DNA from 2 places in the Sporolactobacillus sp. KGMB 08714 genome. Region 2 is predicted to be linked to the other one. Evidence: riboswitches for the same ligand, from Rfam matches in the RefSeq annotation. Region 2 holds a riboswitch; the other holds the start of a gene.
What was found. Region 2 has a riboswitch for S-adenosylmethionine ahead of metK (methionine adenosyltransferase). Riboswitches for the same ligand answer to the same signal wherever they lie in the genome.
Positions count from the first base shown of each region.

Region 1: another riboswitch for S-adenosylmethionine. It lies ahead of Q6A92_RS11720 (sulfate ABC transporter substrate-binding protein); the one in region 2 lies ahead of metK (methionine adenosyltransferase).

Region 1 is NZ_JAUUBW010000023.1:197,146-212,358, forward strand. It holds gene Q6A92_RS11705 (sulfate/molybdate ABC transporter ATP-binding protein) at 1-1,032, opposite strand, end outside; gene cysW (sulfate ABC transporter permease subunit CysW) at 1,050-1,925, opposite strand; gene cysT (sulfate ABC transporter permease subunit CysT) at 1,944-2,786, opposite strand; gene Q6A92_RS11720 (sulfate ABC transporter substrate-binding protein) at 2,827-3,888, opposite strand; SAM riboswitch class I at 4,304-4,399, opposite strand; gene spoIIID (sporulation transcriptional regulator SpoIIID) at 5,600-5,872, shown strand; gene Q6A92_RS11730 (rod shape-determining protein) at 6,051-7,052, shown strand; gene Q6A92_RS11735 (flagellar hook-basal body protein) at 7,220-8,035, shown strand; gene Q6A92_RS11740 (flagellar hook-basal body protein) at 8,110-8,967, shown strand; gene Q6A92_RS11745 (DNA-directed RNA polymerase subunit beta) at 8,984-9,322, shown strand; gene fabZ (3-hydroxyacyl-ACP dehydratase FabZ) at 9,391-9,822, shown strand; gene Q6A92_RS11755 (alpha/beta fold hydrolase) at 10,862-12,385, opposite strand; gene Q6A92_RS11760 (alpha/beta hydrolase) at 12,597-14,120, opposite strand; gene Q6A92_RS11765 (hypothetical protein) at 14,423-14,686, shown strand.
Region 2 is NZ_JAUUBW010000067.1:33,169-48,381, forward strand. It holds gene Q6A92_RS18295 (tetraprenyl-beta-curcumene synthase family protein) at 1-1,007, opposite strand, end outside; gene metK (methionine adenosyltransferase) at 1,270-2,496, opposite strand; SAM riboswitch class I at 2,630-2,735, opposite strand; gene pckA (phosphoenolpyruvate carboxykinase (ATP)) at 2,950-4,533, shown strand; gene ytkD (RNA deprotection pyrophosphohydrolase) at 4,590-5,114, opposite strand; gene Q6A92_RS18315 (Fur-regulated basic protein FbpA) at 5,281-5,457, opposite strand; gene tagH (teichoic acids export ABC transporter ATP-binding subunit TagH) at 6,019-6,813, opposite strand; gene Q6A92_RS18325 (ABC transporter permease) at 6,830-7,651, opposite strand; gene Q6A92_RS18330 (cold-shock protein) at 8,071-8,253, shown strand; gene Q6A92_RS18335 (DUF402 domain-containing protein) at 8,633-9,184, shown strand; gene Q6A92_RS18340 (GNAT family N-acetyltransferase) at 9,203-9,673, shown strand; gene Q6A92_RS18345 (small, acid-soluble spore protein L) at 9,743-9,880, shown strand; gene Q6A92_RS18350 ((Fe-S)-binding protein) at 10,527-11,849, opposite strand; gene glcD (glycolate oxidase subunit GlcD) at 11,846-13,279, opposite strand; gene Q6A92_RS18360 (CdaR family transcriptional regulator) at 13,434-14,546, opposite strand; gene copZ (copper chaperone CopZ) at 14,765-14,974, opposite strand; gene Q6A92_RS18370 (heavy metal translocating P-type ATPase) at 15,019-15,213, opposite strand, start outside.

The sequences.
Region 1 (15,213 bases), on a different contig from region 2:
CTCCAGAAAAACATGCTGCTGCTCGCTTAACGAGATCTTTTCAAATTCCTGCTTTGTCACTACCGCCTCCAGACGCTGGCCGGCATCCGGCCTTTCCAGATCGAGCCTGATGACGGGCCCTACAGGATGAATATGGGTGACCGTAGCTGAAAATGCCCGTTCGCCTGCCCTTTGATCCGATGCGGTGATCGTCATCTGATCGGGCCTGATAAAAGCGACGCCGCTCGTCTCTCCCTGGCTACCACCTTCAAAAGGTATCCGGATATCTCCATTGACGAAGTAGCCCTGACGGATCCTGCCCCGCACTTGATTGACGTTCCCGATAAAGTCATAAACGAAAGGATTGGCAGGATTTTCATAGACTTCGGCCGGCGTCCCCGTCTGTTCAATTTTTCCTTTGTTAATGATGACCACGCGGTCGGCCACTTCAAAAGCTTCCTCCTGGTCGTGTGTGACGAGCAGGCTGGTCATATTATATTGCCGGTGCAGCCGCCGCAGCCAGCGGCGCAGTTCTTTGCGAACTTTCGCATCCAGTGCGCCGAAGGGTTCGTCGAGCAGTAAAATCTGGGGCTCAATAGCCAGTGCGCGGGCCAGTGCGACACGCTGACGCTGCCCTCCGGATAACTGCGAGGGGTACCTGTCTCCGTATGATTCAAGCCTGACAAGATGAAGGAGCCCGGCCACTTTTTCCCGTATTTCTTTTTTTGACGGCCGATCTTTTCGCGGCTTCACTTTCAATCCGTAAGCGACGTTTTCATGGACCGTCATGTTGTTGAACAGGGCATAGTGCTGGAAAACGAATCCGGCTTTCCGTTTTTTAATGGATGCACCTGTCAAATTTTTTCCCTGGAACAGGATGGTTCCTTCATCCGCAAACTCAAGACCTGCTACAATTCTCAGCAGGGAGGTTTTTCCCGATCCAGAGGGGCCCAATAAGGCTACCAATTCCCCGCTGTGAATCGTCAGGCTGATATTTTTTAAGATTTGGTAACGACCGTATGCCTTTGAAATGTTTCTCAATTCGATCCCCACGTGGGCACATCCCCCGTCTATTCATTTTTAACTTTCTTGCGATCGAAGTAGCTTTTTAAAATAAGAGAGGCAATGGCAATGAGCGACATCAGTGACGACAATGAAAATGCCGCTGTCATCTGATAACTGTTGTAAAACGTTTCAACCTGAAGCGGCATCGTATTGGTCTGCCCGACGATATGTCCGGATACGACGGATACCGCCCCAAAATCGCCGATTGCCCGGGCGCTGCAGAGAATGATGCCGTAAAGCAGCCCCCACTTTATGTTGGGCAATGTGATCTTGAGAAAGGTATGAAACGTTCCGGCTCCGAGAATCAGCGAGGCCTCTTCTTCTGAATTTCCCTGATTCTCCATTAAAGGGATAAGCTCTCTGGCAACAAACGGGTAAGTGACAAATAAAGTCGCAATCACAATTCCGGTTGTATTGAAAACAAGCGCGATGTTCTGACTCTCCAGCCATTTTCCCAGAAAACTATGATCTCCGAACAATAGAACGAAAATCAGGCCCCCGATCACCGGCGAAATGGAGAAGGGGAGGTCGGCCAAAGAAACTAAAAGGCCTTTTCCCCTGAAACGATACTTTGTCGATGTCCAGGCAAGCAATACGCCGAAAAAGGTATTGATCGGCACAACGGCAATCAGAACGGTAAGCGTCAGCAAAATAGATGAGGTGGCGTCGGGATCGGAATTGGAAGCCCAGTATACTGCTATCCCCTGTTTGAAAGCTTCCGCAAAAATGAAAATCAGCGGAAGAATCAAAAAGACAAAGACAAAAAGAATGACGATCGATGTAAGCAGGCTTCTTACCCAGAAGGGCTCTGTCAGTATTTCCCGATTTTTAGAGATCTGTCCGGATAATTCCGATTCAGAAGACAATGACAGCTCCGGCAAGGCTGTTCCTCCTTTCTGTCAGTAATGTGTATAGCGGCGTTTTGAATGCCACTGGGTGACGTTGATCGTCAGCAGGATGATAAAGGACAGGACAAGCATGACTAACGCCACCGATGTTGCGCCGTTGTAATCGAATTCTTCCAGTTTTGTCATGATCACAAGGGGAGCAATTTCCGTTTTAAAAGGCATGTTGCCCGAGATGAAAACAACCGATCCGTATTCTCCGAGCGCGCGCGAAAAAGCAAGGGCAAAACCGGAAAACGCGGCCGAACGAATGTGGGGAAAAACTACATGAAGTAAAGTCTGCCAGCGACTGGCCCCCAGAGTCGCAGAAGCTTCTTCGTCCGCTTTATCTAAATTTTGAAGCACGGGTTCGACAATCCGGACAACAAACGGCATGCCGATTAAAATCAGGGCAACGATAATTCCGAGCGGTGTATAAGAAACTTTAAACGGAAGCAGTCTGCCGATCCAGCCGTTCGTTGAATAAAGCGTGGCAAGCGTAATGCCGGCTACCGATGTCGGCAGGGCGAAAGGCAGATCGAGAAGACCGTCGATCAGTTTCCTTCCCGGGAAAGAATAACGAACCAGAACCCAGGCAGTCGGAACGCCGAGCACCAGATTAATGAAGGCGGCGATCAATGACGTTGTAAAACTGAGCTCAAAGGAGGCGACGACGACAGGCTGCCTGATTTCATTCAAAAAACCGTTCCACCCTAATTGCGATGTGTAAATAAAAATCATCGACAGGGGGATCAGAACCAGCATGGAGAGATAGGCTAAGGAAAGCCCCATCGACAGGCCGAAACCCGGAATAATCTGCCTTCTGTTTGATTTTGTTTTTGTACGCAAACGAATCATGGGCATGGCTTCTTCATCCTTCGTTGAATTTCAAATATGTTTAGCTTTTTCCGCTGTAGATCTGATCAAAGATGCCTCCGTCATCAAAAAACTTCTTTTGCGCCTTTTTCCATCCCCCGAATAGCGGATCGTCGATTTTCACAAGCGGAATGTTCGGATAAAGCTTTCGATAGTCGGCCAGTACGCTCTGATTGCGCGGACGGTAATAATTTTTGGCAATAACCTCCTGTGCCGGTTTTGTATAGAGATATTTTAAATAGGCCGTTGCAGCCGCTGTCGTTCCGTTTTTCTGGGCATTTTTATCGACAACGGAAACGGTCGGTTCGGTCAGAATGCTGACGGAAGGATAGACAATCTGGTACTTATCTTTTCCGCCGGGTTCATTAAGGCTCAGCAGAGCTTCATTTTCCCAGGCAATGAGCACATCGCCGACACCGCGCGTCGTAAATGTCGTCGTTGCGCCGCGTGCACCGGAATCAAGTACTTTGACATTGCTGAAAATGGATTTTAGAAATTGTTTATCCTTTGTCTGATCGCCGTTGTATTTTTTGTCGGCGTAGGCCCAGGCCGCCAGAAAGTTCCATCGCGCGCCGCCTGACGTTTTCGGATTAGGCGTGATGATGCCGATGCCTTTCTTTGTGAGGTCGTTCCAGTCTGTGATATGCTTTGGATTGCCTTTGCGCACAAGAAAAACAATGGTTGAAGTATAAGGCGCCGAATGGTCCGGAAGCCTGCTTTGCCAATTGGGCGAGATTTTATTTGTTGCCGCGGCAATGGAGTTGACATCGCCGGACAATGCCAAAGTCACGACATCGGCGTTCAGTCCGTCAATAACGGCTCTGGCCTGGGCGCCGGATCCGCCGTGGGACTGCTGGATGGTTACGGTCTGGCCGGTTTTCTTTTTCCAGTAGGAAGAAAATAGCTGATTGTACTGTTTATATAATTCTCGTGTCGGATCGTAAGACACATTCAGCAATTTAATGTTCTTTTTGGAAGATGATGACGACGTTGCGGAAGCGGAGGCGGAACCGCATGCCGATAAAACGAGCGATACTGCAATGAAAAGTGTGATCAGATGCCCCCTGTGTTTTCTAAGCCCCATGATGCCGACACTCCTTTTATTCTTATATGAAAACTTGGTTATCTGGCCGAAAAAACGAATCATTTACACCTGTGCAGCAGGAGAAAAGCAAATTCAATTTGAAGAACGGCTTTAGGTAAAGCTTTGAACCGATTACTGTATCCTGAATTTTCCGAATCGATGGCGGGATATCCATTTAACCTGGCTGTCAACCAGCCCCGCAGTGCTGTAAGGACGCCGCTGTTCGTCCTGACTGACAGAGATCCATCCTGTCCGAAAATTTATCACCTCCCCGGCTGAACAACGATGTCAGAGCTCTTTTTTCGATGGCTGCGAGTAAAAATGGATGAAGGTTTTCCTCTAAAAAGGCCATGTAAAAGCCGCTTGCCTATTCCGGAAAAATCGACTGAAGATAAAAAACTTTTGCAACAAATTGTCCTTATCTTCCAGATATCTGACGGAATGGCACCGTGCATTTTCATGCTGGTTGCCGGGCTTCGGCGGGCCGTCTCTCCGCTGCTTTTAATAAGATTATTCAGTTAATAATGGGTACATTGTAGCGCCGGTGAAAAAAGGAGTCAAAAAAGAAATTCGACATTTTTCGCATAACGAAACAGCGCCGATCATATCGGACTCCGGCCGTTGAACGGCTCTGACCGTGCAGCATCGGTACGACGGACGGCTTTTCCGGGAGGGATAAGACTTTCCGGAGGTAAAAGAAAAGGACTCTGTCAAATCCGAATTTATTGTCGATTTATGTCGATTAATCTTTACTGACCGTGCTAAAGTTCCGCCGACCGATCAGTCATTCGGAAAAATCCCCCGCTGTCAATATAAATAAAGTGTCGATTTGAATCGGCGAAAAAGTAGAGGAGAATTCCGCGGAAAATGCCAAAGAGAGGTTGCGATCCGGCCTTGCGGGTGTCGCTAAACAGCCGCCGCTTACTATCTTCTAATTCGTATCCCCGCGACGTATCCAATCGCCCGTCCGGTATGATATAAATCACGGCGATCCGGAGAACCGGGGGAGTGCGGAGTTCGAGTCCGGGGGTCGTCAGCCGAATCGGAGCGCCGCGCGAGCCAGGGATTATTCGCTGAATTCGATTGTCTGCCGTTCAGATCGGGGGAGCTGGCGGATGAATCGGAGTGCCGCGGGAGCCAGGGATTGTTCGCTGAATTCGATTGTCTGCCGTTCAAATCGGAGGAGCTGGCGGATGAATCGGGAGCGCCGCGGGAGCCCGGGGGTTATCAGCCGGATGGCGTATGTGCCGTTCAAGTCCGGAGGCCTGTCGGCGAGATACGGCCGCATCCGAGTAAACGACGAAACTGCTTCCGCTGCATGTCATTTTTGACAAAAATGTCTTCACGAATGAATATCCCGTGAACCGGGACGGAGAGGTACTGCACCCCGGTCCTGTTTTGAAAAAATCCGGGACCTCCTCCGGCAATGGCCAATGCTCCTCCGGTCCGACGCCGTCATGAATAATCATGAAACTTTTCTGCTCCGCCATGGCCGGAAAAGTTCTTCTTTTATCTGTCTCATTCCCGTAATCCCTTGTCCCCATTGACTTTTTGGCATATAACCGGAACTCGTTTAATAAGATGTTACAAACTCACAAACGGGGTTTCGAGGTGAGCGCGGCGGGCTTGGAACGAGCAGAAAGCGTTTGGTTTCCGTTTCCCTCCAAAAAATGTCTCATTTCGCATCTTCAGAAAATAGGAGGCGAGTGGTGTGCACGATTACATCAAAGAGCGTACGATCAAGATTGGAAAGCATATCGTGGAGACAAAAAAGACGGTACGGGTGATTGCAAAGGAATTTGGGGTTTCGAAAAGCACCGTTCATAAGGATTTGACAGAACGTCTGCCGAACATCAACCCGGAACTTGCAAACGCAGTGAAGAACGTGCTCGATTATCACAAGTCGATCCGCCATCTTCGGGGAGGGGAAGCGACAAGATTGAAATACCAGAAGGACTCGGAACAGCAGGCTGTGAGGCCATAGAAAATGCCGGCCGGATACCCGGTGAAACCTGGGGATTTTTACTGAAAGTCAAACTGTAAAATAATTTGTGTGTTTTTTTAGACTCACTCCCTGTTTGAATCTTTTTATGATAAAATGAAATAATGAATGATAATTGTCCTAGATAACGACTAGGTATTCTGACAGGGAGGATAATGCAGTGTTTTCAAGAGATATCGGAATTGATCTTGGGACGGCGAATGTGTTGATATATGTAAAGGGCCAAGGTATTGTTCTGAACGAACCCTCGGTCATTGCTTTAGATACGGATACAAAGCAGATGCTTGCTGTCGGCGAAGAGGCAAGGCGAATGGTGGGCCGGACACCCGGCAATATAGTGGCCATTCGTCCTCTTCGCGATGGCGTAATTGCCGATTTTGAAATTACTGAAATGATGCTGACACATTTCATAAATAAAATCAATGTCAAAAGTTTTCTGAGAAAGCCGAGAATCCTGATCTGCACGCCGACCCATACTACGTCGGTGGAGCAGAAGGCGATCCGCCAGGCGGCGGAGCGCAGCGGCGGCAAGCAGGTTTATCTTGAAGAAGAACCGAAAGTAGCTGCAGTGGGCGCCGGTATGGATATCTTTCAGCCGAGCGGCAACATGGTAATCGATATCGGCGGAGGGACAACGGACATTGCCGTCCTGTCGATGGGCGACATCGTGACCTCTCAGGCAATCAAATTGGCGGGCGACAAATTTGATCACGAAATTTTAAACTATATAAAGAGAAAGTACAAGCTGCTGATCGGCGAACGGACAGCGGAGCAGATCAAAATCCAGGTCGGAACAGTCTTTAAAAACGCACGTGATGAAAGCATGGATATCCGTGGCCGCGACATGGTAAGCGGACTCCCGAAAACGTTGGCGATCCATTCAAATGAAATTGAAGAAGCCCTGTCGGATTCTGTCAATTCACTGGTTCGTGCGGCAAAGAATGTTCTCGAACAGACGCCTCCCGAGCTGTCTGCGGATATTATTGACCGCGGTGTGATCCTGACCGGCGGCGGCGCTCAGCTGCACGGAATCGATCAGCTTCTTGCAAGCGAATTGAAAGTGCCAGTCGTCGTTGCCGATAATCCGATGACCTGTGTCGCTGAGGGTGCCGGAAAAATGCTTGAACATCTGGATAAACTTCCAAAGCGCAAAGCTAACTGATTGCTCTGCGCTTTTCTTACATAATCCATAAAGTGAAGGCATCGAACTGAAATCCCGGCGATTGGCAGCAAAATTACGAAGCTTTTTCTGCTGCCCGAACAAGCCAGCAGCGGGTTTATGCGGCTGTGCGGGATAACGATGGAAAGTTTCTGAAAGCGGGTGGCATCATGATCAGAGGATTATATACGGCGGCGGCAGGAATGCTTGCACAGCAGCAGCGCGAAGAAATATTGTCGAATAACCTGAATAACGTGGATACTCCCGGCTATAAGAGCGATAATAGTACGTTGCGCACATTTCCGGAAATGCTTATTCAGAATCTCGGGGGGGATGCTCCGGTGCCGCAAAATGTCGGAGCCATTTCGACCGGCGTCTATGCGGATGAGACGGTGCCCGATTTTTCTCAGGGAACGGTCACGCAGACAGGAAAAGCGACCGATGTTGCTCTTGCTACATCACGCCTTCCCGTCAATCCGCGAACGGGCGCTCAGGAAGGGGCGCTGCTCTTTAATGTCCGGACGCCTGCGGGAGCCTTGAGGTATACCCGGGACGGCCACTTCACACTTAATCCGGCCGGACAGCTTGCGGACAGTGCCGGCGACCTTGTCCTGGACAGCGCCGGCCGTCCGATCCAGCTTCCGTCCGATCAGTTTCAGGTTGCTTCGGACGGCACGATCATGGTGAACGGAGCCGCTGCCGCCCGTCTTGGTGTCAGTTATGCCGCCAACACGAACAATCTTGTCAAAGAGGGCGGCAGTCTGTTCCGGCTCAACGGAGGCGGAGCTCTTCCTTCGGCTGCCGGCAACCCGGGCATCGATTATCAGGTGAAACAGGGTTTTCTTGAAGGGTCCAACGTGTCGGCAGACAGCACGATGACCGATATGATGGAAGCCTACCGTTCGTTTGAAGCAAATCAGAAAGTTTTAACCATCCTCGACAGTTCGCTCAATGAAGCGGTCAATAATGTCGGCAAGGTCAATTGACCGGCCTGCCGCCGGCCAACGATCGATTAGTAAAAAAGAAAGTTTTAATTAAACTAAGCCGGGAGGAAAGGCTCATGGATCAGCAGCTCATGGCATCGGGTGTTACGTTGGGACAGATTCAGCAACAGCTGGCGACGGTAGCGGACAATCTTGCCAACGTCGGGACAGCAGGCTATAAGAGCCGGGATGCTCAGTTCGATGACTTGCTTTTTCAACAGATCAACAGTTTTAGCAATACAAATACGGATTCGGTCGACATGGCCAGCCGTCTGACTCCGGCAGGCATCCGCATGGGTTCCGGCAGCAGGGTCGGCGATACGCAATTGGATCTGTCGCTCGGCTCGCTGCAGCAGACCGGCAATCCGCTTGACCTGGCGCTGACAAACGATCATCAGTTTTTCCAGATCGGCCTGACCGGCGCAAACGGCCAGCTGACCCCGGCTTATACACGTGACGGTTCATTCAATGCCTTGCCGGATCCGCAGAATCCGAACGTTCTCCGCCTTCTGACGAAAAACGGCCAGCCCGTCCTTGATCCGAACGGGCAGCCGATCCTTCTTCCGGCCGGTTCGAGCGACCTGCAGATTAACAGTGCCGGCCAGATTACGGCCGTCATGCCGGGCGGACAAAGAATTGCCGCCGGCCGGCTCGGGCTGGTCACGGTGAATCGCCCCCAGCTGCTGCAGAGCCAGGGTGACGGATTGTATACGCTGCCTAATCTCGCTAACCTTGGCGTCGGACTGAATCAGGTCGTTGTGCCCGTTGCGGCGAATAGCGGTTCGGTTGTCCAGGGAAAACTGGAAAATTCAAACGTAGATTTGACAAAAGAAATGGTCGATTTGATTAATCTGCAGCATAATTACCAGCTGACCGCTCGTTCGATCACGATGAGCGACCAGATGGACGGACTTGTGAACAGTCTGCTGCAATGATGAGCGAGGAAAGAACATGAGCGCAAACAATAGCAACGACCGTACGAATCGGAAGGCATCTGCTGCACCTCAGGCGCGGCGGGCCGTCCGTACCGCCGCACAGGAAGATGAAAAAGCGGCGCGGCTGTCAGAAAAAGAAACGGAAGCGGCAAAACCTCTTTACAATCCGTTTTTTAACTATCATAAACGCCGCTTCCCGATCTGGCAGAGGCTGATTGGGTTGTTGCTCTTTGCCGCCGTTGCTCTTGTGGTCGGTGCCATGTTCGGCTATGGTGCGCTTGGCCACGGCAATCCGTGGGCTGTCTTTCTTCCGGGAACGTGGCAGCACATCCTGGATTTTTTAAGAACAAAATAGCGAAAAGGAGCGAAATGTCCGCTTGCCGCTGAATGATTTTCATTCTGATGGACGGCAGCGCAAATTTTATGCTGACAATAGATGAAATCAAAAAAATTCTGCCGCACCGCTATCCCTTCCTGCTCGTCGACCGCATTCTCGAGGTCGAGGACGGCAAGAAAGCGATCGGTATCAAAAATGTATCTGTTAACGAACCGTTTTTTACCGGCCATTTTCCTGATTATCCGATCATGCCGGGTGTCCTGATTGTTGAGGCACTTGCGCAGGTCAGCGGCATCGCCGTTCTTCATCAAGGTGAGGAGCAGGGGATGCTGACACTGTATGCCGGCATCGATAAATGCCGCTTCAAGCGTCAGGTACGGCCTGGCGATCAGCTTCGGCTTGAATCGGAAATTTTGCGTTTCCGCGGAGGTTTTGCCAAAGCTAAGGGAACGGCTACGGTCGACGGTGAAATAGCCTGCGAAGCGGAAATGATGTTTGCTTTTAAGAAAGCGGAATAATAGCGACGGTTCGGTCTCACATAGGAAATAATTGCAGCACGATTGATAGGGATACTTCAGCTATCGGGCAGAACGGCAGGCTGAAGCGTTTTTTTACATAGCTTTGGACGCTGAGCTCGCAATCAGGCAATTACAGGTTGCGGGCCCATTTTGTTTCGTCAAAAAATGAGCATATTTCGGTCCGGAATGCGCCGGGCTTCTCCGATCTTTATGAAAATTTTCCGAGAAAGCCCTGATCTGGATTGAAATTTCTGCTTGTTTTCGTCGAGTTTTCCCGGGAAATGATGAAGTATGGTGCCTGTCTTCAAATAATTTCGGAACTCAGGTACAAGACCGACCTTGGATCCGGGAACGTAACCGTCGGCGGGGCTGACTAAAATTGTTTTTTAATGTCGGCTGATCGTCTTCAGGACGATCAGCCGAACGCTTTCCTGTTAAACGGGTTATCCGGTCGACGTAGCCGTTGCCGTCTGTTTCGCTGTAAATTCAGTAAATCATTTTTTGATTTTTTTCTGCAATTTTTCTGTTTGAATAAACCTCCGCAGAATTCTTCGTAAGGTTTGATCTTACCCGCATACTTGGCATTGGATCTATTATTGTATCTTGCCCTGTGTTCAGGCTGTTTAATGAATGCTTTGCTGCCGCACAGAGACTTTCGCTCGTCTGCTCAAATGCGTGAATTAGCCGGAAGGAGCCCAAATTCGGCCGGAAGAACCCTGAATCTGGCCGGAAGGGGTGTGAATCTGGCCGGAAGGGGCGCGAATTCGGCTGGTAGAACCCGGAATCTGGCTGGAAAGGGCGTGAATTTGGCCGGTAGAACCGTAAATCCGGCCGGAGTCCGGAAATGGCCAATAGCCCCGTAAATCCGGCCGGAGGAACACTTTCTTTGTCTCAAAATGCTTGAAAATGCGGAAAATGAGAAGATGGCTGCGGCTTATCGGCTTGTTGAACGGTATCAGGTTTATGTCCGGAGCATTTTAAAACGGCTTTCATCATTTTGAATGATTCATTAGAGTGAGAATGTGTTCGGGCGCAGCGGTCATTTCCTGTGCCTGAGGGCGTCGGACCATTCATCGCAAAAACCTTTATAGGGTTCTACTTTCCGTCCGGCTTTTAAAATGCGGTGTATAGTGGAAAAATCTCCAGCATCTTTTAATGAAATCAACAATTGAGCCATGATCTGGGACAATTTGCTTCGGATCGTTTCGAAAAGTTGCCGCATCCACTCGCTTCGGAAAGACTTTTGTACTTCCGGACGGTAATCGGCAAGAAAGCGCAGAAAAGACTCGCTGCGGGAGGAAAGAGATCCGTTTGCCCAGAGCAGGCTTTCGATATTGTGAAGATAGACACCGACATCACTCTGCACGTCGGCGTTCAGCGCAACCGAATCGCGGCTGACGATGATTAAGTCGTGAATCGAGGAATCGGGTTGGTTGCGGAATAATTGATTTAAGTGATTCAACTGGACGCGCAGCCGGTTCCGCGCCTGATCGAGAACCATTTCCGGTGTGAAGGCGTCCAGCAGCGTGTCCCGTTTCACGGCACCCCGATTCAGAATCAGGAACAGAAGAAGCTCGCGTGCATTACGTTGGTTCCATTTGCCGTGGATTTCCCGGCTGTTCCAGTAAACGTGCGTGTTTTCGCCGAGAATTGTCATTCGCAGAAAACGGCGTCGGACCGGCTGAGGCTGGTAAGCCTTTTCAATGATTTCATTGAACGTGCGCATCATTCTGCGGCTTTCGGGAGTCAAAAGAGGCGGAGTTCTACGGCTTTTAATAAAATGATTTAATAGGTGTGCGGCCGCTTTCGGTTGATCAAACGGAATCAGACAAGAGGCATCCGGAATCACCATGAATCGGCCGTTGAAGACATAATTGCTGAAAATCATGGCAAGCGGCGCGGGAAAACTCGGATCATATTCTCCGTGCAGAAACAGAACCGGTTTTTGCATGCGTTTCAGTTTTCCGATTAAGTCAAAATTCTGCCTGTTATTGATACTGATCAGTTCCTCAATCGGTTCTGCGACATTGCCTGTTGATACTCGGCGGATTGCTTGTAAAACCGTCCGGGATTTGGAAATGGTGACCGGATGAAGACCTTCCATTAAATATTTTTTTTCAAACAGATTGCGGTCAAGTTTCAGCAGTTGAATCGTTGTTGCTCCCTCATGATTATAACCGCCTTTTTGAACGTAAAAGGGGAAGGAGATCAGGACGAGCGATTCAATGATTTCAGGTGTTTGCAGTGCCCATTCGAAAGCGAGAACGGCTCCGAATCGACAGCCGATCAGATGGATCCGGTTCAATTTCAGCTGGCGGATCAGTGCCAGAAATTCGTCCGACAACAATTTGAACGACAACGGCGCATCGCTTTCCGTCGTTCGGCCGTGTCCGTAAAAGTCATAGGTCAGAATGTTGAAACTCCGGTCCAGTTTTGCAAGAAGCTTTTCCCACATTCCTGCATCGAGACAAAGATCGTGAATAAAAACCAGATTCGGCGCATCCTTGTCGCCCCGGATAAAATTATAATGCAGAGCGTAATCTGTAAGCTTAAGAATTGACAAGAATATGACCGCCTTCCGCTCTCATTTCACCATCAATATTATCCGGGACAGTCTGTCAAAGGATAGAGTCCGGAACTGCTTGCTCCACATTCAGAGTCTTTCCCGAGCCTTATGGCCAGTTGTAGACTATCCTCGTCCCGCCACTCTTTCGAATATTCAAATAAAAAAACGTGATCCGCCTGTTTTCAGTTATTGGGAAAATACGATCAAATCACTGGGGCATACTTTGCAATTCGGCCAGCTTATCGTCGCAGTAACCGTCATAAGGTTCGATCGGCTTGCCCGCCTGAAGGATTTCACGCATCGCCGCAATCATGCCGTGCTTCTTAAGCTCAGGAAGAAGCCTTGCCATAGCGTCCGCAAGTTTTGTCTCAATTTTATCGGTCAGCGAGAAAATCCAGTCACTGCGAAAAGAAGAAAAATTGGCCGGATCATAATCGCTCAAAAGACGGATGAATGCGACCGCCTGTTCATTCAACGCTTTTTTCTCTGCCACCAGCTTATCGAGCCGTTCCAGGTAAATGCCGAGATCGCTTTCCAATTCTGCATTGACGCCAATCGCGTCTTCATTAATGATCAGAATATCGTGCACAGAAGGATCGGGGCTGCCATTAAAAATCTTATTCAAATGGCTGATCCAGACTCGCAGGTTGTTTCTTGCCTGGACGATCGGCAGATCAGGCAGAAAAGTCTCGATCAGTTCCATGCGCCTGACAGGTCCGTTCCGCAGAATCAGGAACAGAAGCAGTTCCTTAGCGCCGCGCTGGTTCCATTTTCCCGCGACCAGCCGGCCGTTCCAAAGGACTTCGATGTCATGCATAACATTCATCGTGAGACGATGATCGTGCTTTCTCCGGCTGATGAGTCCGTTTCGCACGACGTTACGAAAACCGCCGACCATTTCCTCATGAATCGGCGACACGTGCGCCGGACGTTTTTCGCCCAAAATAAATTTTCTTAAATATGAAACAGTCAGTTCCGGCTGATCGACGGGCAGAATACGTGATGCTTCCGGGACTGTGTACCAGCGGCTGTTTGGGATGCATGCTGAATAAACCGCACTCAGCTGCGGAGGAAAAATCGGATCGCATGCTCCGTGCATAACAAGCGTCGGCACGGTCAGTCGGCCAAGTTCCTCAACGAAGTGAAACCGTTCGGAGGAATAGGCTGTCTGAAGCAGCGTAACGGATTCTTTAATTACTTCAGCCGGAATCTGGCGGAAGGCCGTTTCGAATCGCGCTGACTTCTCCGCGGTCCATACGTAAAAACTGTCCAATATCAACTTTTGCATCAGCAGATCGCGATCGATGTCGATCAGCTGTTTCATGAGAGCGAGCATCCGGCTGTAATCATGCTCCGGCAGATAAAAGACGGCGGACATCAACGTCAGTGAAGCAACCCGTTCGCGATGGCGCCCGGCCAGTTCAAACCCGATATTGCCGCCCAATCCGCTGCCGACAATATGGACTGTTTTGGCTCCGGCCGCTTCGATCACGGCCAGTGATTCGGAGACGAGAAGTTCAAGAGAGAGCGGCATGTTGCTTGTCCCGGTCCGGCGGTGGCCGCACGAATCATAAACAATGTAATTGACATCAGATCCAAGCCTGTCCACCAAAGGGCTCCACTCCGAGGCATCCATTGTCAGTCCGTGAATAAACAGCAATGTCGGCTGATTCCGATCGGAAATATGAGCCGAGTAGTGCAGATGGTAGCCGTTTATAGGTAATATCGCCATTTCGCTCATCCTCTTTATCTGAATTCCCTTTCTCAGTAGAAGCCGGCAAAGTCCGTCTTGTGGCGGCGTACCGGCGATAAACAGGCAACATTTATTTCAGCGGTTTTTGAAACGATGATGTAATGGGAGCCATGATAAGATGCAAATACCGTAATCATAAAATCTTTACAGGAAAATGTATCATAAAATGTACAGATTTGGTTAATCTCTATTATATAAAATACTGAGATGAAACAAAAGAAATTGACTAGTAAAAATGAATGGGATTCAGGGAAAGTCGATAAAAGGGGCTGTTTGTACCGATGAAAAAGTACATATTTTATCTCCGGCCGGCCGGCCGAACAAACCGGCATCAGTCCCGCGTATATTTCTGTGTGATTATTGCTAAGGATATCTTGCTTGCGGCCCGCAAATTTTCCAATATCTACGGCTCCACATATTCCGGCATGATGAAGGTAAACGAAAATAAGTATCAGCTCTTTTACACACAGGGGAAGGGGCAATACAAAGAAGAGCTGATGTATATCGTCATTGAAGAAGAAAAAAACAGATTCGAAAGTATATAACCGGCTGTTATTGAACTCAGGAAAGCCCGCCTATGACAATGATTAGGAATGAAACAGACTGTCGTTAGGACCCAGGCCTTTAATCGTTCGGAGCCGCACCCCCTATCGTCCGCATCCGGCCCTGTGCCGACAGAAATCCCGGAGTCATTTAAGAGAGATCTACAAGCCGTCCCCGCGATCCCAGCGTCTACATCAGAAGTTACAAGTCTTCGTCTTCCGCGGTTCCACCGTCCGCATCGAGAATCGCAGGCCGCTCTTTGCAGCTTCTCTGTCCGCATCAGGAACTGACTGCCCATCACGTTTTACTATCCGCGCCGGGAGCTATAGCCGTCCTCCGCGATTTCACCCATTCCCATCAGGAGCCGCAGGGCTTCTCTGTCCGCATCCAGGATCATCCCGTTCCAATCGGAAATTCCGCGGACAGAACGACTATTTTTATGTGCGGAAATAGAATGTGGCGGGGCAGTATATCTCCGGTTAAGTTAAGGCTTTCTGGGCATGTGCCATGATTTCCTGCTTTTTGTTGT
Region 2 (15,213 bases):
CCCCCGGAACGCCGAATTAATTTTCTGGCCAGAACCCGTACATTGCGCTGCCTGGCCACTTTTCTGTCTGCGAGATAGATGCCGAGCAGCCCGCGATTGATCATTTTGTGAAAGTTCCGGTCCGGCATGCCGTCAATTGCCGCATCCGCTTCCTCAATAAAATGATTAAAGCGGGCCATCATTTCTTCCTCACTGTTGTAATAAAAGCAGAAGTTGAGATCCCCTTCCTGTTTATCCTCTTCCTGATCAACAAAATAATCCATTAAAATATGCAGACCCTGAACCCATGGAAAATAACTGTTCTTGATCGTCTGAACGAGCTGCCCCATCTCACGGCCCCGGGCAGCCGCATAGGATACGATGCAGAAAATGCCGAGGGTGGAACCCGAGCAGGCAGCAAATTCATACCAGCTCATTTCAGGAAATCTGTTCTTATACTTCTGAAACCAGGCGATCAGCCGCGGAACGCGCTGATCCTTTTCGACATGTTTGTGCACCTGAAGATCGCAATAAAAACCGGCCAGCTCATGCAGTGCCGGCTGAATGTCGCCGAGCGCAGTCAATCGGGACAGAACGCCCTGACAGGTCGATACAAGATCCTGAAGATAACCGCCGTCGGACGAGACGTCCCGATATTGATAATAATCGGACGGGCCGGTGCCCGGAGTCAGCGCGTGCAACATGGCGCTGTGAAGCCTGCGGAAGTCCACGGGATCAAGCGATACGCTTCTGTCGCACAGATTGTCCAGATAATCGCTGATCGTCTGGTAGGCAACGATAAAAGAAATCACTTCGCTTCTTTTTTCTCCGGCGAGCAAGCTGTAAATAGCGCCGCCTTCACAGTGGAACGCTTTCGTCTGCAGGCTTGCGAGCGCCTGTCTGCGCAGTTCCGGGTCCGGAATGGCGCGCGCTTTCTTTTTCCAGTTTTCAAGCTCGCCGTGTACTTGCGGAAGCACTTTCCGATAAATTTGCGCCATCAGCCGCAGCGGTCCGGATGGTACGGCCATGAAGAATACCTCCTTTGCCCGTCTTAATTTGTCTTTCTCTGAACCGTCTACACTATGAAATAGTTTTCGTCTCCGCGCCGTCGAATCCGTCTAAAAAATTATTTTAGCGATACGGCCCGGCTCAATCTCCTTTTTATTATAATACACTATTATCGAAAAAATTTTCGTTTCTTGTCGTACGCCCGGCTTCAATTTTCCCGAATCATTTAAAAAGCCGTTTTCCGCTCTCAAGCCCAACGGAAAACGGCTTTAATCATGGTTTTTATTTTTCGGATGCCGAGGAACCCGCCAGAACCTGCTGCTTCAGCAATTCGGCCTTATCCGTTCTTTCCCACGGAAGATCAATATCGGTCCGTCCGAAATGGCCATACGCTGCTGTCTGAAGATAAATCGGCCGGCGCAGATCAAGCATTCTGATAATACCCGCCGGACGCAGATCGAAATTGTCGCGGATCAGTTCTACCAGCCGTTCTTCCGCCGCCTTCCCTGTCCCGAATGTATCGACGGAAATCGAAACAGGCTGAGCCACACCGATCGCATAGGCAAACTGAACCTCGCATTTATCGGCAAGGCCTGCCGCAACAATATTCTTGGCCACGTAACGCGCGGCATAGGATGCCGAACGGTCGACTTTCGTTGCGTCTTTGCCCGAAAACGCGCCGCCGCCGTGATGGGCATATCCGCCATAAGTATCGACAATGATTTTGCGCCCCGTCAGGCCCGCATCGCCCTGCGGCCCTCCGATGACAAAACGTCCTGTCGGATTAATGAAGAATTTGGTTTTACTGTCGATCAGGTCCTGCGGCAGTGTCGGATAGATCACATGATCAAGCAGATCCCTTTTGATTCTGGCTTCAGCCACATCCGGATCGTGCTGTGCCGAAACGACAATCGTGTCAATACGCGCCGGACGGCCCTCTTCATCATACTCTACCGTTACCTGCGTCTTACCGTCCGGCCTCAGGTATGTCAGTTCGCGGCTTTTTCTGACGTCGGCCAGGCGTTTGGCCAGTTTATGCGCGAGTGAAATCGGCATCGGCATCAGCTCGGGTGTTTCGTTAACCGCAAAGCCGAACATCAGTCCCTGGTCGCCGGCTCCGATCGCCTCTATCTGGTCATCCGTCATTTTCCCCTCACGCGCTTCAAGCGCCTGGTTCACGCCCTGGGCAATATCCGCCGACTGCTCCTCGATCGATGTCAGAATCGCACAGTTCGAAGCATCGAATCCGTATTTGCCGTCGTCATAGCCGATGTCCCTGATCGTCCGGCGCACCACTTTCGGTATATCGACATAAGTCGATGTCGATATTTCTCCCGTGACAAGAACGAGGCCGGTGTTTACGGCCGTTTCGCAGGCCACGCGCGCGTTGGGATCCCCTTTCAGAATCTCATCAAGAATCGCATCTGATATTTGGTCGCAGATTTTATCAGGATGGCCTTCCGTCACCGATTCCGACGTGAACAGTCTTCTTGAATACTTTTTCTTCATTTTCCTTCCCTGCCTTTCAGACATTATATACAAAATAGTTATAACGGTACCCGATCCGTGACTTTTCTTTTAATAAGGCATGAAAAAGGCCCGTTCCCTTGTGTAAAGGATTAGGCCGTTTCTTATCACGCATCTCTTATTAATCAGAAGAAAATTTCTCCTGCAGGTTAGCACCGTACCGCAAGCGGCCGGTTGCCGGGCTTCACCGGGCCTGTCCCTCCACCTACTCGGAATAAGAGCAGCCATATTATAATTCCCATAATAACGCAGGGAATTACCACTGTCAATGAAATTCCGCCGCCTCTTAAAGGGCGGTTTTGAGCCATACCATTATGCCGGTGCGTGCAGGAGATTCCGGCAATTTTTCCGAAATAATTATGGTTCACTTTTTAAGTGTGCTATACTTTAGGTGTCGAAAGTATGATGGCTATAAAATGAGGAAGGGATGTTAATATGAATGTGACGGTTTCCAATACGCTCATCTCTGAACTGTTCAAAGCGAAAAATACCTTTGTGAATCTGTCTTCTGCAGAACTTGTTGAGAAAGCGCTCGCTAAAAATGAAGGCGCTTTAACGGACAAGGGGGCACTGGCCGTGACGACCGGAAAATATACAGGACGGTCCCCCAAAGACAAATTCTTTGTAAAAGATGAAACAACAGAAAATCGGATTGACTGGAATCGAAACCAGGCGATCGGTGAATCTGTTTTCGTTAAGCTTTATCAGAAAGTCGTTCGCTACTTGAACGATCAGCAGGATCGTTTTGTTTTTCAGGGTTTTGCCGGAGCCGATCCGAATCATCGTCTCTCCATTCAGGTGGTCAATGAATACGCCTGGCAGAATCTGTTCTGCCGTCAGCTGTTCATTTGCCCGACTCCGGATGAACTGAAGAGCCACAGTGCCGATTTCACCGTTCTTTCCGCCCCCGGATTCAAAGCAGATCCGGCGATTGACGGTACCCGTTCGGAAGCATTTATCATTATTTCCTTCACGCATCGCATCGTTTTGATCGGCGGCACCGAATACGGTGGCGAGATCAAGAAGTCGATCTTTACAGTGATGAACTATCTGCTTCCGCAGAAACAAGTTATGTCGATGCACTGCTCGGCAAACCAGGGAAAGAACGGAAAAGTCGCTTTATTCTTCGGCCTTTCCGGCACAGGAAAAACGACTTTATCAAATGTTCCCGACCGTGATTTAATCGGCGATGATGAACACGGCTGGTCGGATCAGGGTGTGTTCAACATCGAGGGTGGCTGCTACGCAAAAACAATCCGGCTTTCAAAAGAAAAAGAGCCGCAGATTTACAACAGCATTCAATTTGCCACTGTTCTCGAAAACGTTGTCATCCATCATGATGACCGCAAACCGGATTATGACAACGGTTCTCTGACAGAGAACACGCGTGCTGCCTACTCACTTGAAAATGTCCCGAACGCATTGATTCCGAGCGTCGGCGGACACCCGAATGCCATCATCTTCCTGACGGCGGATGCATTCGGCGTGCTGCCGCCGATCAGCCTGCTGACGCCGGAACAGGCTATGTACCAATTCCTGTCGGGATACACAAGTAAGCTGGCCGGAACCGAAAGAGGCGTGACCGATCCGGAGGCTACCTTTTCAACCTGCTTCGGAGCACCGTTTATGCCGCTTCCGGCATCGACCTACGCCGAACTGCTGGGTGCAAGAATCAAAAAGCATCACGCGGCTGCCTATTTGGTCAACACAGGCTGGACGGGCGGACCGTACGGCGTCGGAAAAAGAATGCAGCTCTCCTATACTCGATTGATGATCCAGGCTGCGCTTGAAGGCAAATTTTCCGATACGGAAACGGTCACGGATCCGATCTTCGGCCTGCACATTCCGAAAAAATGCCCCGGCGTTCCCGACAAAGTCCTGCTGCCGTGGGAGACGTGGTCCGACCGGGATGCATACGATAAAAGCGCCCGGCAGCTTGCCAAAAAATTCAAAAACAACTTCGGCAGTTTTCCTGAAGCATCCGAAGCGATCCGCTCTGCAGGGCCGCTGGCTGAATAATAAATGTGAACAATCAAAAAGGCATTGCCCTTTATTTTCGAGGGCGATGCCTTTTTTTAATCATCAAATGCATCCCGATGCACATGAAGAACCCGGCGGCCGCCGAATTTCCCGGCAGCGATCGCCTTCATTGATTCGGAAAGCACGCGGTCTTTCATCAAAAAACTGTATCTTCCGTCCGTCGCAAGCGAATCGGGCAGCCTGCTGATAAATCGCGGACCTCCGGTTTCCAGATAGCTTTTTTTCAGTTCGATCCGATCGATCTCGCCATAATAAATATTCTTAACGATGGAATCGGTTTTTCCGTCGACACGATACTGGCCGACTGGAAACAGGCGGCCGATATGCGCCCCCGTCTCTTCATCGACTTCCCTGCGCGCAGCATCGTCGGCATTTTCACCCTTCTCCACTTTACCGCCCGGGAATTCGAGGCCCCGGCGCAAATGCAGCGTGAGCAGCCATTGTTCATGAAAACGGCAGATGACCCAGACGTGCTTCGGCCGATCGGAAAACGGAAAATCGGCAACAGCAAGACTGACCCTGTTTCCGTAAAAATCCTCAAATGTTTTAATCGCAGCCAAAAAAAATCGTCTCCCCGGTTTTTCAGCGCCTTTCCGCTCCGCCGGCTCTTTTTATTTCGGCAATTTTCGCCCGCTTTTTGCTCATGGATAAAGGCGCCCGTTGCTCATTATTGTACCACGTTTTTCCGCATACTTCTCCGCTTTTGTCCGTTTTCGCGCGCTGCACTTATCCGATATTCCTTTTCTGCCATTTCTGATAGCGTTTCCATTCATTTTCAAGCTCAGACAGCGTCCATCTGTTCAAGCTGCCCGGATCGCTGGTCGCTCTGTTTTCCTTCAGCATTTCAATCAGATATTTTTTCCGATTTTCCACTGCGGTTCTTAATAAATTAACATTATTCATCCTCTGATCGGGCCGCCGGATAAGTAACCGTTTTCAAAAAGATCCGACGCGCACCCTTCACTCCTTCCATATTATCAGAACGCCGTCTCGGCCTTTCCCGATATCATTTCCGTCCATGCCTATCTAAAACCCGGCTGATTGCCAAAACGCAATTCCAAAAAATTTCAGCGTCTCCGTATCTTTGAAAGCATCTGTTCTCTTTAAACGGAACACCGCCGGACGCAGACCTTGCCGCATGGATTCGGATACTTTTTATCTGAAATCAAGAATGTACTTATTTTCACAAATTTAAATACTAATATATATATTATATATCAAATATACGGAAAAGTATGCAATTTCAGCGAAAAAAAAGCGCTTCTTATAAAAAATCAGAAATGAGGTTTCGGATTGCCGAAAAACGGCTATATGATTACTAACCCTAACCCCAATACACTTTATGTATCATCCCGCTCCTGTGAGCGGGATTTTTTCATAGGGCAGATGTTTCCGCTCCGATCCGTACGATACGGAACGGAGACCGGCTGCCTGCGAAAAGCAACACGCGCCTCTCACGACGCATCAAGCATTGACCATGCGGCTCCGCCTGACTTTCTCCTGAAAATCCATTTGTTCCTGCCGCGTCATTTTCTTGAAGTCCTTAATAAACGCTTCGTATTTGGGCATGACGTCCTTCATCCGTCCGTAATCGTCAACGCGTCCGTACTGAATCCACAGCGCCTTTTCACAAAACTGCTTCATCTGACCGATCGAGTGGCTGATAAAGAAGATCGTCTTCCCGCTTTCTTTGAACTCATTCATTTTATCCAGACATTTTTCGGCAAAGGTCTGATCCCCCACGGAAAGCGCCTCATCAATAATCAGAATATCGGGATCAATATGGATCGAGATGGCAAAACCGAGTCTCGACCGCATCCCGCTTGAGTATGTTTTGACCGGCTGATCGATAAAATCGCCGATATCGGCAAATTCAATAATGTCAGGTGTCAGCTCTTTGATTTCATTTTTATTGAAGCCGAGCATCAGACATTTCAGCTCAATATTTTCTTTTCCGGTCAATTCACCCTTCAGACCGGAAGCAATCGCAATCAGTGCCGTTTCGCCCTTGACGGTGACCGTGCCCGATGTCGGCGGAACAACGCCGGCAATAATGTTCGACAGCGTTGATTTACCGGAGCCGTTGACACCGATAATGCCGATGACATCGCCTTTTTCCGCCTCAAAACTGATATCCCGAAGCGCGTAAAACGACTTGCCGTAGCTCTTCGGAGAAATAAGATCAAGGATTTTCTCAGAATTTTTAGTGTACATCTTATATTTTTTCGTGACGTGACTCACGATAACCGATTTTCCCATAATGAACCTGTCCACCTTACAGATAGTCTACGAAGTGATCCCTGAATTTCATATGGATCACCGAACCGAAAATGAACATCAGAGCAATGACGGCCCAGAAATAAATCGTATACTTAATGTGTTCGATGCCGTACCACGAGATGCCGAGAAGGGAGGCCCGATACCCCTCAACAAGATAGTACATCGGATTGAGCAGCATCACGTTCTGCAGAAAAACAGGCAGCCGCGACGGTGCCCAGAGAAACGGCGTCAGATAGATCATCATGCGCATCAGCGAGATCAGCACCTGCTGCAAATCGCGGACAATGGTCGTCAGTGTCGAGGTAATCAACGACGCGGACAGCAGAAAAGCGAGCGCCGCAAACATGAAATAGGGCAATTGTATAATATAGAAACTTATTTTGAAATCTGTAAACTGCAAAATAACGATGATGATGGCCATTAGCATTAAATGCTGGTAAAACTTTTCAAAAATGACATAGCTCGGAATCGTACTCATCGGAAAATTCATCTTGGCAATGAACCAGATACGCGAATAAATGGATCTTCCGCCTTCCATGATGGCTGGATTGAGGAAAAACCAAAGACATATTCCGGAAATCAGCCAGACAACATAGGGAACTTCTACGCCGTGTCCCATATATATTTTCGTATTCCGGCTCAAAATATAGCCGAAAACAAGCCAATAAATAAGAATCTGAATCGTCGGGTTGAGAATCACCCATAACATGCCTAAATAATTATTATTGTTCTCGCTTTTCAGTTCATAGAGCGACAGCCGTCTGATCAGATAAAAGTTGCCGACCTGCTCTTTAATCACTTTCCATGCAGATTTCATAATCCAATCCTTCCACATCACTGAGTCGTGCATGTCTTCCTGCGGCCGGTTTCGCAAAACCTCCAATCAATACTTTAGCACAGCTTTAGTAAAAAAGGAAATCCTCCCAAGCGTGCCCAGCCGGCGTGTCCGTCATTGAAAAACCGCCGCTTTCGCCGTTTGCTCCGCCCGTGAATACAGCCACCAGTTATTCGCACCCCTGTTTCCGTTTGCGACCGGTTTCTTCTCCTGTTCCAGAGGAATGATTGCCGCCGGCTTTTTCCCGTTTTCGCATTCCTCTTCCCGTCATGTTCCTTTCATGCCGGGCATCAGGGGGGAGAAAGATCAGGCGGCACTTGGAATAGGTCGGGCGTTTCCGTTTATTTATTCGGCTAAATAGGATATAATAATAAGATTAACAGGAAAGGGGATTTTGACACATGGGATTTAATCGAGGCCCTCAAGAACCGGTTCCTGAAGCAGAAACGGCTGTCTGGACGTGCACCAATGAATCATGCTCGGGATGGATGAGAGATGCCTTCTCGTTTGACAGTCATCCGAAATGTCCGCTCTGTCACTCCGAAATGAAGAAAGAAACGAGAATGCTTCCGGTCATTGACTGATTTTTCAATGAAGGCCGGTCAACGAGCTTGACAGGCGTTATTCAAGCAGTCTAAATACGGCAGGATGTTTCCGCTAAAGATATTCGGGGATGTCCTGCATTTCTTTTACCGGATAAAATAGTGATCCCGGCACTGATCCCCCGCACAATTCAGTATCCTATTTCTGTATCATTCTGAATAAAGCGCCGTCCGATACGATCTCCCTTCTTTACAGATACAGCTCCCGTATTCTGAAAAAGATACTTTCCTCAACCGGCCGTCGATACTTTATTCCGCCTGACTGTAATACTTTCTAAAAGTACAGGAAAATGGGAATCCGACTACCCATTTTTTGGATAAGTTACGATACAATAGATAGGCAGGGACAGAAGGTGATTCTTTGAAGCTGAATAAAATGAAAAGAAAATATGCCGACAGGCGGGGATGGCGCCGGATCATCGGAAGCCGCATGACCCGAAAATCGTTCATGTGGCCTTCATTCCATGGAGAGGCCGTACTGCTTATTTTTGACGATATCAAAGCTCCTCTTTCGGTCATCTATGGAGGAATCCGGACAAAAACAGTGGACCGCTCCTTTTCCTGGCTGCAGCTTTTTCCCGCCTCTCCGGCACATTTTGTTCTGACAGCAATGTTTAACGCGGAAAAACAGCTGGTCCAGTGTTACTTTGATGTCACATATCAGGAAGGGTGTGATCCGGACGGTGTTCTCTGGTTCGATGATCTTTACCTGGATATCATCCTTTTCCCGAGCCATGACCTCTATCTGGTTGACGAGGATGAGCTGAACGAAGCGCTTAACGCCGGAATCATCACCCCGGAAATGTATGATTTGGCATGGCGGACAGCGCGGTGTCTCGGGACCTTTATTAAAAACAATCCCGATCATTTTCTCAATCTGGTCCGTGATCTGCGCAGCATATTTACAGATTGAACGACAGGGGGCTTTTCTGTGATCGTAAAAATAACGGATATGAAAGAAACGGATTTCCTTCCTTATATGCACCGGATGGTACAGCAATATGCAGTTGAAAAACAGCGAAGCGGAGCGTGGACGGCGGAAGACGCGCCGCATAACGCGATCGACGAGTTCAACCGCCTGCTGCCGCGCGGTTTCTTCACACCCAATAACCATTTTTTTACTTTTCTGGACGGCTTCGGAAGAAAAATCGGGAGGCTGTGGCTTTATTATCATCTGAATGAGTCAAACAGGAACGCCTTCATTTATGACTTCGAGATCTTCGATACCTTTCAGAATCAGGGGCTCGGCCAGGCAGCGCTGAATGCGCTTTGTGATTATTGCCGAAAGGCCGGCCTGGAGAAACTGAGTCTGCATGTCTTTGCCCATAATCAACGTGCGATGCATGTCTACCAAAAGCTGGGCTTTGCGGCAACGGACGTTAACATGCTCAAGTATCTGTAACCCGTCCGGACGGACGCATAATACGGACCCCGGCAGCGCAGCTTATGACCGGGGGGAGGTGTGCTATGCGTGGCTAAAACAAGGGACAAGGAATACAGGACAAATAAGGGAAAAACAGCAACCAGCGTCAATCCTGCAGGACGACCGCCGGATACGTCCGCGGCTCCGGTCTCGAAACTTGAAGATCGTGCACGCAAGGGAAAATAGCAAATGAACGGGTCATAAAAACCGCGATGAACTGATTTCCATCGCGGTTTTTTTATCGGCCCTCTTTCAAATGAGCGCCGGAACGGAATCCCCGTCTTCACTCTGAATATACAAATAGGGATGTTTACTCACACGAATCAGCAGTCTTTCGTTAAAGATAAGCGATCATTCAAAAAAAGATTGCTGCCCCGGGCAGCCAATGATTGACATGCAGATGTGCTGAAAATAAAAGCCCCTTACTGCACCAAACTTAGGAAGCCGAACCCGATGAACGGTTGCCCCGGATCAGAGTCGGGCGATCAAACTGAATTTGAACAGTCGCGCCGAATCAGGCCTAGGTCGCGCCGAATTACCGGAAACTCGCTCCGAATTGCCAGAAAGTCGCGCCGAATTTGAGCGGTCGCTCCGAATCAGGCCTAAGTCGCGCCGAATCGGGCTAAACTCGCTCCGAATTTCCGAAAACTCGCTCCCAATCACCGGAAACTTGCTCCGAAGCTGGACGATCGAGCCGCAGCGCCGGGAAGCTTGGTTTATCAATCGTCTGGAACAGTTTATCAGTCGTGGCGCTTGGTTTATCGGCCGTCGGAGGCAGCTTCTCAGTAAGGGACTGTCCGGCAATCAACTCTGCTTGCAAATAGGAGTACGCCTAATCAAGTGCTTCAAGCAGCAGATCGGCAATGTGCACGGCCCGGACCGAACCTGTTTTATTTGCACGTTCAATCCCCAGCTTCATTTCAAGCAGGCAGCCCGGATTTGCCGTGACAATCGTCCGTGCGTGTGTTTTTTCAACCTTTTCCATTTTATGGTCGAGAATCTGCATCGCCATGTCCGGTTCCACAATATTGTAGATACCGGCTGAACCGCAGCATGTATTCGCGCCTTCCATTTCTTCATAGTGCACACCTTCGATCGCCTTCAGAAGCGCGCGCGGTTCTTCGAACGTCTGCATTACGTTGCGCAGGTGGCAGGAATCCTGATACGTGACCGCCTGCTCAGGCAGATGAAGCCTGTTCTTTTTCAGAAAATCCAGATCCATGAGAACCGCAGAAATATCTTTGAGCTTGGAAACAAAACGCTTCGCCCGATCGGCCCACTCAGGCTCGTCCTTTAAAAGGTGATCGTATTCAATCAAAAAGGCGCCGCAGCCGCCGGCATTGGTAACAATGTAATCTGCCTCTTCTTTCTCAAATGCCTCAATATTCTGCTTGGCCATCTGTTTGGCCCTCTCCAGCTCCCCGCCGTGCCCGTGAAGCGCACCGCAGCACAACTGATTTTCGGGAATCACCACGTCGCAGCCCGCTTTCTGAAGCAGCCGGATCGTTGCATTATTTGTAGAAAAGAACATGGTGTCCATCAGACAGCCGGCAAACAGCGCCGCCGTCGCTTTTTTTTCTCCTTCATGTTCAAAGAAACGCGGGCGCCGTTTTATTTCCCTGCGCTTCGGCACTTCCGGCAGCACTTTCTCCATCGTCGCCATGCTGGAAGGAAAGAGTTCCATAAATCCGATCTTGCGGGCCGCTTTGGACAGGCCGCTCCGCTGGTAAAATCCGAGCAGACTGGTCGCCTTCTCCATTCTGTTCTGATGCGGGAACAGTTCTTCAAAAATTCCTTTTCTCAGCATTTTCACCGGTAGCGACTGTTTCTTGTTCGCCTGGATGATACTGCGGGCATTCTCCAGCAGGCGGCCGTATTTTACTCCGGACGGGCAAACCGGTTCACAGGCCCTGCATCCGAGACAAAGATCGAGTGAATGCGCCATGTCGTCGTCCGGTTCAATAATCCCGTCGGCAACGCCCTTCATCAGTGCGATCCGGCCGCGCGGCGAATATTTTTCCTGCCGGCCGGTTTCGATGTAGGTCGGACATGACGGCAGACAAAAACCACAGCGCATACAGTTGAGCAATTCATCATAATCCATCTTTTCTTTGAATTCTTTCTGGATTTTCTTTTTCACCGATGCCGTCATCATTTTGCCGCCGCCATCCTTTCTTTCGATTCTTCCGCAAACACTTTGCCGGGGTTCATAATGTTTTTCGGATCAATCGCCTGCTTGATTCCGCGCATCACTTCAAGCCCCGCTTCCCCGATCTTCCACTTCAGATAGGGCGCTTTCGTCATGCCGATCCCGTGTTCTCCGGTAAGCGTGCCGCCCAGCTCAATCGCCTTCTCGAATATTTCGGCGAAAGCCGACTCGACACGCTGCATCTCCTCTTTGTTCCGTGAATCGGTCAGACAGGTCGGATGGAGATTGCCGTCGCCCGCGTGCCCGAATGTCGAGATCCGTACTTTGTATTTTTCAGCAATTTCCGCAATTGCCCGGACCATCGTTGCGATTTCCGAACGAGGCACCGTGGCGTCTTCCAGAATCGTTGTCGGTTTCAGCCTGGCGAGCGCGCTCAATGCCGACCTTCTCGCCGTCGCCAGTTTTTCCGCCTGTTCTGCGGAAGCGGCAAGCTGAACATCCACGGCCTGCTCGCTGCGGCAGATCTCCGCAATTTTCTTAATGTCCCGGTCGACGATCTCCTGCGGGCCGTCCTGGACGATCAGCAAAATGGCTTTAACATCGGTCGGCAGTCCGATGTGGGCAAAATCTTCGACTGCCCGTAAAGTATCCTGATCGAGAAACTCCAGTGTGACCGGTATCATCTTGTTGGCAATAATCTTGGAAACCGAGCGGCCGGCCGCCTCGATATCCTGGTACAGCGCAAGAATAGTCTTCTGCGATTCCGGTTTGGGGATGAGTTTCAGCGTGGCTTCCGTGATTACGCCCAGCGTCCCCTCCGATCCGATAAAAAGGCGCGTCAGATCATACCCCGCAACGTCTTTGGTCAGCTTTCCCCCCGTGCGGATCAGCTCCCCGTTCGGCAGGGCAACCTGAAGCGCCATCACGTAATCGCGCGTCACGCCGTATTTCAATCCGCGCAGGCCGCCCGAATTTTCACTGATGTTTCCGCCGATTGTCGATACTTTCATGGAACTCGGATCCGGCGGATAGAACAGCCCTTCTTTCTCGACCCTATCGCAGATGGTTTTTGTGATCACGCCCGGCTCTACCGTCACCGCCAGATTTTCTTTATCCAATTCCAATATTTTGTTCATACGTTTAGACAGCAGAACAACCCCGCCTTTGACGGGGCAAGTATCCGCGCATAGATTGGATCCCGATCCTCTTGAATAGACAGGTGTTTCCGTCTCGCTGCACATTTTTAGAACCGCAGCGGTTTCTTCGGCGTTACCGGGTGCGACCACCAGGTCCGGAAGCGACTGATAATTCGGCGTCGCGTCATAGGAATAGACCAGCCTGCCGGTTGTTGTATCGTCGACATTTTCCGTTCCGACAATATCGGCGAGCCCTTCTTTAAGTTTGTTCAGCTTCTTCTGGAATTTTCTTGAAGACATGCTCTCTCCTCCGTTTCTTTACCGTAAAGCTTGTATCCGTCAAATCTTGTTTAATCTATGAATTTTTTATGGCGATATTGTGATTGTTTAGTATTATTATAATTTAATAATCCTGTTTTTTCTATGTGTAAATCGCTAAAAGTAACGCTTTCATTCATGGCATTATTGTCTGATCATCCAAAAAAGTCAGAGCAAGAAAAAGGACGACACGGCTGCGCATATCTTTTGTATCAAGCCCCGTTTCCAGCTGCAGCTTTTTCAAACGATAATGCAGGGTATTGATGTGAATATGCATGACAGCGCTGGTTTCTTTGAATGAAAATCTGTGAGCGAACAGATTTCTCAATGTATCGAGCAGTTCCCGGTCCGACAGTATTTGACCGATCACCCGTTCGGTAAACAGCTGCTTTGTTTCTTTATCCAGGCCGTCGCTGATCATTTCCAGCGTCAGATCTTTGTCATAGATGATCGGCTGCAGTTTACCGGTGACGTTCAGGGCGCGTTTCGCCTGATGGAAGGAATACTTCAGCTTTTTCGCGGGGAGAGCCGAACCGACGCCGATCGTCGGCTGTTTTCCTATCCGCTTTTTAATACGGGACGCCCATTCTTCGATCTGACCCGGCAGATCGCGCCGGCGGTCGGATACGTCGATCAGCAGCAGCAAATGATCGTTCCCCCAGCGAACAAAGATATCGTCCTTATTCGGGCTAAGAAGTTCCCGCAGTACGGCACCGGGCCGGCCGTCTTTCTTTCCGGCCGGCCGGAGGATGCGCACGAATACAACCTGGCGGTCACAGCGGAGATTGATATTCAGTATCTTTGACAGGCTGATAAATGAATCATCCCATTCACGATTGTTCAGCCAGTCAAATACAAATTGTTCAAGCATCCGCTCATGAAAATCCTGTTGTTCCTGATAGTAGCTTTCCTGAATGAGCAGTTCTGTCATTTTCTGCAGAAGATGCCCGTAATGAGCGGCCTTTTCCGGTTCTCCGGTGATGCCGATCACACCGACAACGGCATCCCGGAAAAAAATCGGCAGATTGATGCCGGCCCGGACGCCCTGCCACTGTCCGGCCGTCGCTTGTGTAATAGTCAGCGTTTCCCTTCTGACAATCGCCCAGCGTGCCCCTTCATGAAGCTGCCCCAGCCGTTCCCCGTCGGTGCTTGCAATAATAATGCCGTTCCGATCCGCAATAATGATGCTTTCCTCGGTAAGCAGCCGGACTTCCCCGACGATTTTTTGTGCAAGCTGAGCATCCAGCATCGTCAACCTTGTCCCCCTCCGATTTCTCCTTCTATTATTATATATAGGATAAAACATTTTCCTCCGAATAGAGAGTGCTTTCGGCAAAAAAACAGAGAATAATAGATCAGCGGCGGTTTTTTTACATTAAAAAACGTCTCTCTTGTATGCACGCACGGCATACAAAATAGAGACGTTTTTCCAGCGTGATTTTCCGATTCCGCTATCTTTGCAGCAGTTTATTTAACCACATCATAACCTTGGTCTTCTACAGCGTCTTTCATCTGTTCAAAGCTTACTTTTTTCTCGTCATAACTGACATCCACTTTGCCGGCTGCCAGATCGACAGAAACGGCAGAAACGCCGTCCAATCCATTCAATGCACCCGAAACGGCCATTTTGCAATGGTCGCAGCTCATGCCTTCGACTTCAAGAGTCCTTTCCGCCACCTGTTATCACCTCCTTCCGAACCACAACGAATCAATGTATCGGATCAGATGCGCATGCGTTTCAATCTCAGACTGTTTGAAACGACCGAGACGGAACTGAAGGCCATCGCTGCTCCGGCTACCCACGGAGCAAGCAGGCCGAGGGCCGCGACGGGAATGCCGATCGCATTGTAGAACAAGGCCCAAAACAGGTTCTGGCGTATGTTCTGCATTGTTTTCCGGCTCAGATCCAGCGCCTT